DNA from 4 places in the Brevibacillus sp. M2.1A genome. Region 1 is predicted to be linked to each of the others. Evidence: riboswitches for the same ligand, from Rfam matches in the RefSeq annotation. Region 1 holds a riboswitch; each other region holds the start of a gene.

The links. A riboswitch is a leader RNA that binds a small molecule or an ion and turns the genes downstream of it on or off. The one in region 1 is predicted to bind S-adenosylmethionine.
Region 2: linked by a shared signal. The riboswitch ahead of metK (methionine adenosyltransferase) and the one ahead of HP567_RS00775 (BMP family lipoprotein) in region 1 are both predicted to bind S-adenosylmethionine.
Region 3: linked by a shared signal. The riboswitch ahead of HP567_RS01340 (MetQ/NlpA family ABC transporter substrate-binding protein) and the one ahead of HP567_RS00775 (BMP family lipoprotein) in region 1 are both predicted to bind S-adenosylmethionine.
Region 4: linked by a shared signal. The riboswitch ahead of HP567_RS23500 (pyridoxal phosphate-dependent aminotransferase) and the one ahead of HP567_RS00775 (BMP family lipoprotein) in region 1 are both predicted to bind S-adenosylmethionine.

What each region holds. Positions count from the first base shown of each region.
Region 1 is NZ_JABSUY020000001.1:171,504-174,617, forward strand. Features, by position in the region: gene HP567_RS00770 (ABC transporter ATP-binding protein) at 1-449, opposite strand, end outside; gene HP567_RS00775 (BMP family lipoprotein) at 556-1,584, opposite strand; SAM riboswitch class I at 1,784-1,906, opposite strand; gene HP567_RS00780 (methyl-accepting chemotaxis protein) at 2,059-3,114, opposite strand, start outside.
Region 2 is NZ_JABSUY020000002.1:83,309-86,422, reverse strand. Features, by position in the region: gene HP567_RS29655 (S8 family peptidase) at 1-1,011, shown strand, start outside; SAM riboswitch class I at 1,073-1,174, shown strand; gene metK (methionine adenosyltransferase) at 1,308-2,513, shown strand; gene HP567_RS29645 (polysaccharide deacetylase family protein) at 2,665-3,114, shown strand, end outside.
Region 3 is NZ_JABSUY020000001.1:296,541-299,654, reverse strand. Features, by position in the region: gene HP567_RS01345 (methionine ABC transporter ATP-binding protein) at 1-555, opposite strand, end outside; gene HP567_RS01340 (MetQ/NlpA family ABC transporter substrate-binding protein) at 599-1,429, opposite strand; SAM riboswitch class I at 1,532-1,634, opposite strand; gene HP567_RS01335 (hypothetical protein) at 1,929-2,435, shown strand; gene HP567_RS01330 (Na-translocating system protein MpsC family protein) at 2,760-3,114, shown strand, end outside.
Region 4 is NZ_JABSUY020000001.1:4,909,141-4,912,254, forward strand. Features, by position in the region: gene HP567_RS23495 (hypothetical protein) at 1-197, opposite strand, end outside; gene HP567_RS23500 (pyridoxal phosphate-dependent aminotransferase) at 352-1,533, opposite strand; SAM riboswitch class I at 1,617-1,731, opposite strand; gene HP567_RS23505 (MFS transporter) at 1,792-3,048, opposite strand; gene moaC (cyclic pyranopterin monophosphate synthase MoaC) at 3,052-3,114, opposite strand, start outside.

The sequences.
Region 1 (3,114 bases):
TCGACCCGTTGCTGTTCCCCAATCGAGCAATTCGCTACCTTGGTCTGCGGTTGAATCGGAATGCGATACTGCTCACTCAGCGCCCGCACCTTGTCCTCCGCATCCTTTCTTTTGAAAAAACCCGCTTGCCTCGGCTCATATCCGATCACGATATTTTCAGCCACACTGAATTCTCCGAAGAGCATAAAGTGCTGGTGAACCATCCCGATTCCATTTCGAATCGCGTCCTCTGGTCCGCGAAAAACAACTGGCTTGCCGTTTAACACGATCTCTCCCGACGTCGGCTGCTCCATCCCGTACAGCATCCGCATCAGTGTCGTTTTGCCCGCCCCGTTTTCCCCGACAATCGCGTGGACTTCTCCTGCTGCCAGTGAGAACGACACCTTGTCGTTGGCGGTAAAATCTCCGTACTTCTTGGTCATGGCCCTCATTTCCAAGCGATCGGTCATTCCCACTCCCTCATTTCTGTACGTCCTTTTATGAAAATGGAAGACCGACTACACAGCCGTAGTCGGTCACATCCATCACTGTGCACAAGCATTTTGACGTGCGTGTTTAGAATTTATCTGGTACTTGGCGAGTTCCCGCTACGATCTCATCGCTGATCGCTTTCACTTTATCCACGACTTCTTGTCCAATAAAAGCGTTCAGCGGCGTTTTACTTTCGTGCGTGACATAGGTTACGCCAACACCTTTTTCCTTCAAGCCGTACGCCACAACACCTGGTTTGAACGTTCCTTCTACAAAGGTCTTCACGGTTTCATAAGCTGCCGCGTCAGTCCCTTTCAATTGGGACAGAACAATATGCTCTGGGTCAATCGTGGTACGGTCAACGTCCTGACCTGCTGTGAAGAAGCCTTTTTCCTTCGCTGCTTCGAAAACGCCGAGATCGCCTACTGCTGCTGCACCGTTAATGAAGTCAGCGCCTTTGGAAGCTTGGAGCAAAGCCAATTCCTTCGCTTTTGCCGGGTCAGTGAAGCTTCCTACATAGTTGACCATCAGCTCTGCTTTTGGATTCGTCGCTTTCAAGCCCTCTCCGAAGCCAACTGTCCATTTTTTCAACTGCGGAATATCAAGAGCGACAACCATACCTACTTTGTTCGTTTTCGTTGCCAAGCCTGCTGCTGCTCCCACCAGGTAAGCCGCTTCCTGCTCGCGGAAAGTAACACTGCGTACGTTTGGCAAATCTACTACGGTATCAATAATCGCAAAATTACGGTCAGGATTTTCGGTAGCTACTTTTTTCAATGCATCCTCTGATGTAAAGGAAGAAGTGATGATCAAATCATAATTTTCTGCAACAGCTACACGCAGATTTTCTTCAATCGCTCCATGGTCCGTAGATTCGATCGTTTTCACTTCTGCGCCCAGCTCTTGTGCGGCTTTCTTCGCCCCTTCATCCATTTGTTGGAAGAACGGATTCACACCGATTTTCTCGGGCAAAATCAAGGCAATTCGCTTTTTGGCCGCGCCCTCTTGTCCTGCTGCTTGTCCTCCTGGCTGATCTGCAGGTGCGCTGGTTCCAGTCGAGCACCCTGTTGCCAATACTGCGAATGTCGTTAATGCCAGCAATAACTTCTTCATGATGTATCTCTCCCTATCCGAACTTTACGTTTTTCTTTATCCTATTAGGTAATGTACGGCTTTTTACCTATTTTTTCAATACTATTTACGAATATTATCTTATAAAATTAATTTATCGTTCGTTTATTCCTCCTCCCCATTTACAAATACACAAAAAAACTCTTCCCGGAGGAAGAGTTTGCGTACGTAGCCGTTCTCTTCCTCATCTGTCAAAACCATGGTACAGGTTTTGCAGGAATTGGCACCTTTCTGTTCATGCATAGACATGATCAGTGGTTGCCGGGCATCATCGGGCCAGTCCCTCCGCCGCTCTTGATAAGGTAGGTGAATATATTTAGTTACAATGGAATTCATTCTAGCAGAACGGTTCGAAAATGCAATTCTTTTTTCTCAATTCCAAACACTTCTAAAAGTAAATCGAAGTTTAAAAAGTCGTCTTTTCAGCACCGTTTAACTTGGCGAGAAGCACAGCCTCTAATTTACGTGAAAGGTTTGCTGGAGGCGATGCGACAACGTATTCAACTCGCCCAGCTCTTCCGTAATCTCACGCACTTTTTGATGCTGGTTTTCTGCTGTCGCAAACAGCTCTTCTAGGTTGGCTACCGATTCCTCGGTTACCGCTGTAATGGTCGACATCTCGATGGCAACTTCGCCGGAACGCACTTTTACCCGGTCCATGCTGGAGCTTACTTGATCAGCAGCTTCCAGGAAAGCCATCATCCCGGCACGCACTGCTTCGATGGAGGCCACTGTTTTTACGGCCAGCTCTTGGCCTTTTGCAACAGACACTTCCCCATTGCTCATATGCTGCACCGCATTCTCACTTTCCTGGTGGAGTGACTTGAGAATGTCGGTAATTTCCTGCGTAGCTGTCGCGCTTTGTTCTGCCAGCTTGCGTACCTCATCCGCTACAACAGCAAATCCCCGACCATGCTCGCCTGCACGCGCCGATTCAATCGCTGCATTCAGTGCCAAGAGATTCGTTTGTGTCGCGATCTGATTAATAGCGCCGACAATTTCCTCTACGCGATTCGCCTGCCGATTGAGCTGGTGAATCGTTGAGGCTGCCACATTGACTGCCTGTACAATTTGCTCCATCTGCGAGGACAGCTCGTTCATCATCTGAACACTTTCTGTCAGGCGACGGTTATTTTGTTGCGATTCTGTTTTCATTGCGTTGGTCTGTGTTGTGACCGCCTCGATTTCCTGATCGATAGATTGAACCTCTTCTTCGATCTTCACCGTAGAATTCGCCTGCGATTCCATACCGACGGCGACTTCCTTGAAGGCTACCATCATTTCATCTGTATTGCGCTTTGTACCTTCCGCATGCTCATGCACATGATCGCTGGTACGATCCAGCTGCTCGGTCATTTGCTGGATGTTCAAAAGCATTTCTCCCAAACGGCGCTCCTTCTCTTCCGCTTCCTGCCTTGCGTCGTGCGCTTTTTGCAGGGAGGCTTGTCCGGCGAGACACAGATACGTGACGGCTCCCATCATCATGAGAAGCGTGACAATACGCATAAGCAA
Region 2 (3,114 bases), on a different contig from region 1:
AAAGAAGTGTCACCAGGCAAGTATTACATCCGTGTGAGTGAGTACAATCGCAATGCGGTGAATGGCGAATATCAGCTGGATCTGGGATACACGCCAGTAAAAAAAGATTTTAATGAGCCGAATGACACCTACCAAAAAGCGTCTCCGCTAAGCGGGGGGACAGTGATGTCAGGGACGATACCGACAGCTACTGATTCCGACTGGTTCCAATTTACTGTGAATAGTGAATCGTATGTGACGTTCCGAGCGCCATACATTCCTGTCGATAGCGGCTTTCGTTTCGCGCTCTACAGCGATCGAAACATGAACTATGCGATTGCTTCGACGAATGAGGTAGCGGAGCTGTCTAACCGAGGAAACGATATTATCGGTTTGCGTCTGCAGCCAGGAAAATATTATGTGCGCCTTAATAGCGGTACTTCGTTCAAATATGAATCGTACCGACTCACGGTGACGCAGCAAAAATTGATAGCCGGCTATCGCGATATTTCGGACCACTGGGCGCGCTCAGAGATCGTCAGACTCAGCTCACGCGATATTGTAAATGGATTTAATGATGCGTCGTTCAAGCCGAATCAGGCAGTGACCCGTGCAGAGTTTGCGACCATGCTGCTTAAATCGATGCGTGCGACCGGTTCCAAGGTAGCGACTACCTATACAGGAAAAACGACCTTCCGGGATATGCCAAAGCGGCACTGGGCGTATCACAACCTGGGTGTAGCCTACCAATTGGGAATTTTGAAAGGGTATCCGAAGAATGAAATGAAGCCGGATCAGCCGATATCGCGTGCAGAGATGGCGGTAATGATCGCGCGAGCACGTAATGTGTTGATGTATAACCGTGGTACTTCCAATTATCAGGATGTGCCAACGAGTCACTGGGCTTCTCCTGCTATTGAGGCTTTGACATCAAGAAATTGGGTTAATGGGTACGGTTCTTCCTTTAAACCGAATGGAAGGGCAACTCGTGCCGAGGTAGTAGTGGTACTTTCCAAGGCCTATCAACTATAAGTAAAATTTTTCCTATTGACATCTCTGAAAAAAACAATTATTCTATTATCCGTAATGGATACTCTTATCCAGAGCAGGCGGAGGGACTGGCCCTATGAAGCCCGGCAACCGATCTAGAGCGGTGCTAACCAGCAGAACGGACATCTGTTCTGGCCGATAAGAGGATGAAGGAAGCAAAAAACGCTCAAACCTTTTCCTCCTAAAAAATGGAAAAGGTTTTTTATTTGCGTTTACGTAGATAAAATCCTGACTCGGCTACCACACTATTTGTATGAGGTCAAAGGAGGTATTTTCTCATGGCTTTGCAAAAAGGTCGTCGTCTGTTTACATCCGAATCTGTAACTGAAGGACATCCGGATAAAATTTGTGACCAAATTTCCGACTCCATCTTGGATGCGATCCTGTCCAAAGATCCTAACGCTCGCGTAGCTTGCGAAACTTCCGTAACTACTGGTTTGGTTCTCGTAGCAGGTGAAATCACTACAAACACTTATGTGGATATCCAAAAGCTCGTTCGTGAAACCATTCGTGAAATCGGCTATGACCGTGCGAAATTTGGTTTTGACGCTGACACTTGCGGTGTTATTACCGCAATTGGCGAGCAGTCTGCTGACATTGCACTTGGTGTAGACCAAGCATTAGAAGCGCGCGAAGGCAAAATGACTGACGCTGAGATCGAAGCTATTGGTGCTGGTGACCAAGGTTTGATGTTTGGTTTTGCTTGCAATGAAACACCTGAGCTGATGCCACTTCCTATCAGCATGTCCCACCAATTGGCTCGTCGTCTGACTGAAGTGCGTAAAAACGGAACACTTGCTTACCTCCGTCCTGACGGAAAAACACAAGTAACCGTTGAGTACGATGGCGACAAACCAGTTCGCATCGATACAATCGTTATCTCTACCCAACATGCTCCTGAAACAACTTTGGAGCAAATCAAGCAAGATCTGGTTGAACACGTAATCAAACCAGTTGTTCCAGCTGAACTGTTGGACGCTGAAACCAAATACTTCATCAACCCAACTGGCCGTTTCGTAATTGGCGGACCACAAGGGGATGCTGGCTTGACTGGCCGCAAAATCATCGTAGATACTTACGGCGGTTATGCTCGTCATGGCGGCGGTGCGTTCTCCGGTAAAGATCCAACAAAAGTTGACCGTTCCGGTGCTTACGCAGCTCGTTATGTAGCGAAAAACATTGTGGCTGCTGGCCTCGCAGACAAATGCGAAGTACAAGTTGCTTACGCAATTGGTGTAGCACAGCCAGTTTCCATCGCAGTAGATACTTTCGGTACAGGTACTATTTCCGAAGAAGCTCTGGTGAAATTGGTTCGCAAACACTTCGACCTGCGTCCTGCTGGTATCATCAAGCAACTCGACCTGCGTCGTCCTATCTACAAACAAACAGCTGCATATGGCCACTTCGGACGCAATGACCTGAATGTTCCTTGGGAGCAAACAGACAAAGCAGAAGTTCTGAAGCAAGAGGCTGCTCAACTGTAATATTGCTGAATGACATAAAAAGAGCCTGGTATTGCTACTGGGCTCTTTTTCATGTTAGGTGCAAAGTCATCCAATTATTGGGTCAATTGTTGCACAGGAATTTGTAGGACTGTGTCGAATCTCCTAGTGAGGAAGTAGAGGAGGGGTTTTTTTGCCGAACAGAAGGCTCTTCCTGATCGTGTTTCTTACTTTTTTGTTTTTTGCAGTGGCTATTGGGTTGTTAGGCGAATCTTTTCTGGAAAAAAAGAATAAACAAGAAGTGCAACCTTTTCCCCAAGTGGATACGTCTATAAGCATAAGTGAGACAAAAAATGCTGAGCCAAACGTCACACCAATTGAAGAAGCAGCGGTTCAAACGAAAAAGTGGTATAACAATCAGGTTGTGGTTTTGACGTACCATCATGTCACGGATCAATCGAATCAGCGGTATGTCATAGCTCCTGATCAATTTGCCCGACACATGAAATTTTTGCATGATAACGACCTGAATCCGATTTCGTTGGAGGAGTTCCTGCGATTTATGGAGACGGGTACCTTACCGACTGAGAATGCTGTTTTGATTACGTTTGACGATGGGTATGAGAGTTACTACAAAGAAGCA
Region 3 (3,114 bases), 130 kb from region 1:
GTCGAGCAACAGCTCGAGAATCGATTCGGTCGTCTGCGGGTCGAGAGCGGAAGTCGCTTCGTCGCAGAGCAGGATTTCCGGATCAGTCGCAAGCGCACGAGCGATGCCCACCCGTTGCTTTTGTCCACCGGATAGCTGAGAAGGATAAGCGTTTGCTTTATCAGACAAGCCAACCAAGCCGAGAAGGTCTTCTACCTTGCGCTTAATGACATCTTTGGGGACGCGATTCATCCGCAAGATTTCCGCCACATTGTCAAAGACATTATAGGAAGAGAGCAGGTTGAAGTGTTGAAAAATAATCCCGATCTTTTTGCGAGCTTGCCGCAGCTCTTTTTCCTTGAGGGTCAGCATGTTCTGGCCATTGACGATCACAGAACCGCTAGTTGGCTTCTCCAACAGGTTGATGGTACGGAGCAGGGTGCTTTTCCCCGCTCCGCTAAAGCCGATCACCCCGTAGATTTGCCCTTTTTCCACCTGCAGGGATACGCCCTTCAATGCTTTTACCTGCTTGTTTCCTACTTGATACGACTTATGAATATCGGTTAGCTGTATCATAACGAGTTCTCCTTGTGGGTTCTTGATGTTCCTGGCGTCGATCTTACCAGGACGGCAGTACAGCTCCTTCAAAACGCTCGTCGATGAATTTTTTCACTTCTTCCGAGCGGTAGATGTCCACCAGCTTTTTGACGGCAGGGTTGTCTTTGTTGGTTTCGTTGACTGCCAAGATGTTCACGTACGGAGAGTCAGCCTTCTCAGCGAAGATCGCGTCTTTTTTCGGAGAGTAGCCAGCTTCCATTGCGAAATTCGTATTAATCGAAGCAACCTCTACGTTGCTCAGCGAGCGTGCCAGGAAAGCAGCCTCCAGCTCTTTGAATTGCAAATTTTTCGGATTTTCCACGATGTCCAATGGTGTTGCGTTGTCACCCACGCCATCCTTGAGCTTAATCAAGCCAGCTGCCTGATAGAGCAGCAAGGCGCGTGCTCGGTTGGTCGGGTCGTTTTGAATGCCGACAACACCGCCTGCCGGGATATCCTCGACTTTTTTATGCTTGGTGGAGTAAAGACCCATTGGATACGTCACGGTTTTTCCGACCTCGACGATCTTTGTTTTGTGATCCTGATTGAACTTCGCCAAGAACGGAATGGTTTGGAAGCTGTTTACATCGAGATTTCCTTTATCGAGAGCTTGGTTCGGCTGTACGTAATCGTTGAAAACGACGACTTCGACGTCGAGTCCTTTGCCTTTGGCGACTTCTTTTACTTTGTTGAGAATCTCTTCGTGCGGGCCGCCAGTGACGCCGACCTTGAGTGAGGTTTGTTCAGCAGCAGTGCCACCGTTAGCAGGCGCAGCTTCTTGTTTACCACCGCAAGCCGTTACGAGCGATGCAGCGAGCAGCAGTGTAGTGAGCAGTAGACCAGTCTTTTTCATGAAAATACCCCTTTTCTCTGGATGTAAGATGGAAACGAAAAAAGCCTCTTCCGACAGAAGAGGCGAAAACTGCGAGTATGTAAACACACTGCAACAATACCTCTCTTATCTGTCGGAATAAATTCCGCTGGATTTGGCACCATATCGTTTGCGATAGGTTGCCGAGGTGTCATAGGGCCAGTCCCTCAACCTCTCTTCATAAGAGAATGTGCTATGAAATTTTAACGAAAGATAAAATCGCTAATCCTTATTCGAATAGTTGGATTATATCTTGCACCAACATGGATGTCAAAGTTTTTTTCAAATGAATGCGATATTTGCGAAAAATGTGGTGATTCTACCTTCCTTTCGCATTACTCCTGTACAACCACCAATCGGGCGGGATGAGAGTCTATTGTTTTTCAAATATTTTCCATATAAATTCTTGATTTTCCATTTATTACCATGTAACATACTTAATAGGAAGATAATTCCAAATTACTAGTAATGGAGGATTATTATGAAAAGATCTGTTAAAGGTACAATTGCAGCAGCTCTTTTACTTAGCAGTCTATCTATTGGATCTAGTGCTATGGCATCATCACATGATGCAGTTGTAAAAGAAAAATATCCGGAGAGTAACGTTAAGGTTAATCAGGTTAAATATCAGGATAATTCCGCAAAATCTTATTTGAAGTTATTGGAACCTATGGGATCTGAAAGACCGATTGATGACGTGCCAATTAAGAATGCCAAAACGGATTCCAAAAATTTTAATATTCCAGAGGGCTATGGTTGGGTTAAAGTGTGGGTATATAATAGTGGAACCTACGAGATCAAAGTGTCCGTTACTGATTCATCCGGTAGTCAGAAAATGTTCTTTAGAGTACCACCTTATGGTAATCAAAAAATTGAAATAAGTAGCTCGCCATGGGGAACTGGTTCGCATACAGTTTCGCTTTCGTCAGATGAGAACATGGAAGGTAAAGTTGCAGTAAAAATAGCACAACACCAGAATGAGCTGTAACACATAACAAAATACCAAAAACGAAAAAACATCTCGGTTCACTGTTTATGGTGAATCGAGATGTTTTTTGGCGTTGTACTCGCCTCCAAGTGGGGATAGAAAAATCTGAAATTTAATTTTCTGACAGACCACGAGAGAACTGCCCACCCTGAAAGGGGGGAGGGGCAGAAGGTATCGCATAGTCCCCTGTCCGGTAAATCGCGGCAGAGCAATTCACGCAATTATATGAAATTGATCTAAATACGAATATTCTATTGAAGAATCGAAAAATCATTTGTATAATGAGAGCGAATGAACTCTATGCCAGCTATCGCAGGTGATGACATGACTCTCGTGGACTCCAATGAAACCAGAAAAAAGCTGTCTGCCATCTATAATGAGATAGCAAAAGAGTTGTTCGGATTTGGAACGACTTTGCTCCGAGTCACGATTGAAAACCAGATGATTACGTTCCAAGCCAAGCATCGTCGCTCTCCGCGCTCACAAGCGTTGGAAGGAGAAGCGCCGGCCCTCAAGCTCGAAGTCGATTTTCGCATGTCCCTTCTTTATAAGAAGAAACTGAGAGAACGACTGGAAGAAGAGATGGGGTTGCCGTTGGAAGCCGTGCTGAGGGACTATGATGCGCCTACGCAGTGGGCGATCACGAATGTTATTTTAGCTGAATCAGAACTGAATACCT
Region 4 (3,114 bases), 4.7 Mb from region 1:
AGTCTTTTGCCTTCTTCTGTAACAAATCCGATCGAGCAAAAATGCGCACCTGACATTTCCAAACGAGTGAGAACAGCATTGGCGTAAACTTCTCCCGTCCGCAAGCGAATCTGGCCTGCTTCAATGGCTCCGCCGATTTTTCTCTCGTTGGCGATCACCGTATACATATCCGTGTAACCGTTAATCTGATAGCGCATGGTACCCTCCCGCTCTCGCTGAGACTAATTATCATTAACAACAATGACATCGTATAATGAAAATCATTATCTGTCAATAATGAGAATGATTTTTATTCTAAAAGGAAAAAGCCACACTCCATTTATACGGTAGTGTGGCCAAATTGTCTCGCTTTTATTTTGTTTTCGTAAATAACCCCAGCCGCTCAATCCGCTGGACCGCTTCCGCAAGACGCTCTTCGTTGGATAACAAAGCCGCTCGCACATAGCCCTCACCTGTGGGGCCAAAGCCATTTCCCGGCGCTACGACGACATGCGCTTTTTCCAAAAGCAGGTCAGAGAACTCCACGGATGTGAAGCCGCTTGGAACAGGAAGCCAAGCAAAAAACGAACCTTGAGATGGTGGCGCCTGCCAGCCAATCCGATGCAGATTGGAATACAAGGCATTACGGCGGCTTTCGTAGACAGCGACGAGATCGCGGACGCACTGCTGCGAATCCGTCATCGCTTTGGCTGCTGCCATCTGTACCGCTCCGAACAGGCTGACGAAGTAATGGTCCTGAATGAGGTTAATCAGACGAACCAGCTCGCGATTTCCTACCATGGCACCCACACGCCAACCTGCCATATTGTACGTTTTGGACAAGGTATAAAATTCTACGCCTACTTCTTTTGCACCCGGAACCTGCATGAAGCTGACCGGCTTTTTCCCGTCATAGCTAATCGCCCCGTAAGCGAAGTCGTGGCAGACGACGATTTCATGTTTTCGGGCAAAACGAATAGTTTCTTCATAAAACTCAATTGGTGCGTTGACTGCTGTCGGATTGTTCGGATAGTTGAGAAACATCAGTTTCGCTCGATCCAAATCAGCTTGGGAGAGCTGGCTGTAGTCGGGCAAGAAATCATTTTCCGCCTTCAACGGCATCATGGCCATCCGTCCGCCTACGACCGCAACCCCCGACCAATAATCCGGATAGCCTGGGTCTGGAACTAGTGCAACATCGCCTGCGTTCATGAGGACTTGGCAAATCTCTACGAGTCCGGTTTTGCTACCGAACAAAATCGCTACTTCTTCCTCTGGATCGAGGTCCACATCAAATTCTTGCTTATACCAATGAGCCACTGCCTGCTTCAGTTCCACGCGTCCCTGAAAAGGCGGATATTTGTGATGGAGTGGTTGTGCCGCTTGCATCTGTAATTCTTCAATAATGTGCGGCGGTGTCGGCAAATCGGGATTGCCCTGCCCCAGGTTAATGACGTCATGGCCTTGCGCAATGACCTTGTTTACTTTTGCCACCAGGGTCGCAAAAAACTGGGTAGGGAGTCGATCAATCATATCGGAGGGTTGAATGCGCATCTTTGTTCCATTCCTTTCTTGGGCCCAATACAGTAAAACCCCCTTTTTCCAGACAGAAAAAGGGGGAGATCAGCTTGGTCACGTCCTTATCTGTCAGGAAAAAATCCTGCTGGAATTGGCACAGCATCTGTCCATCACATGGAACAGATCCGCTGCCGGGCTTCATAGGGCCAGTCCCTCCACCTCTCTGAATAAGTCAAACACACGGAATATACTGTTTTTTCGTCTATATCATACTACTTGAGCACGTAAACCGTGTCAAGATGCTTGGTTCTGTACCGGCATTTGATGCCTTCTTTTCTGAAAAGAGCTGTGGAAGGCAAAGAAGGCGACAGACAACAAACACAAGCCTGCCATCACGAACAATAGTCCCTGCGCGTGAATGGATTGGAAAATGAATGCGCCAAGCAGTGGACCGAGCATCCGCCCAGCCGATCCAGTCCCTGCAATCAGCCCTTGGATAAAGCCTTCTCGTCCCTCAGGCGTAAATTGTGCAGCTACTGCCGGCACCGCTGGCCACACGAGCATTTCGCCCAGCGTCATGATGAACATGCCTGCCACAAAGCCTGCATAAACCGTTGACTGAGACAAAATCAACATCGACAAGGCAAAAATATAAGCGCCCAAGAGCATTTGTGCTTTTAGCGTACGAGCAAAGCGTCGAATGACCCACGCAATCAATGGCTGACCAAACAGGATCAAACCGCCGTTCAGCGTCCACAACAGACTGTATTGACGGAGGGAAATGCCCAGGGTTTGCATATAGGTCGACAGCACCGTCGTCCATTGGACATAGACAATCCAGCTAATTAACAGCCCTCCGCATAATAGCAGCAATGCGCCCCATACCACTTTTGTCTCTTGTTGTGGTTGTCGCAGCACATCACCAGCTACTTGCTCAGGCATGCTTTGTCCAGTCGTCGCGTTTTCGCGTTGTTGTTCCACCATTTTTAGCTGACGCGGCAAAATGAGCATGAACATCGCGAGGACGATCACTTGAGAGATGGCATTACCGAAAAACGTCCAGGCAAACGATACACTTGCCAAGAAGCCGCCCAACGCAGACCCGGCAGCTACCCCCACATTGAGGGAGACATAAATCAGATTGATTCCTTTACGTCCTCCGTCCGGCCATAAAACGACGGCCAATGCATTCATCACAGGAGAAAGTGTCCCGTAAAACAGTCCATTCAACAGAAGCAAGACAACATAAATCGTAAAATCTTGCGTTACACCTAATCCGATCGAAATCAGGATAACACCGATGGAACCTACAATAATAGTGCGCATTTTGCCCCAGCGGTCAAACATCATCCCGCCAACAATACTTCCGATCAAAAATGCGCCTTGATTTAAAAGCAACAAGAAGCCGGCTACAGTCAGCGGCTTTCCGAGATGATTGTGAATATAGATCGTGACTAGCGGCCAAATACACGCCATTCCGGTAGAAAAAATGACGGCAGCAATCGCCAATAAACGAATGCTGCTCGGATAGGATTCCCATTTTTGCCTCATGGCTTACTTCTCTCCCCGATGGAAATCGCCGCTTTTTCCGCCTGTTTTGGATTGCAAACTGGTCGG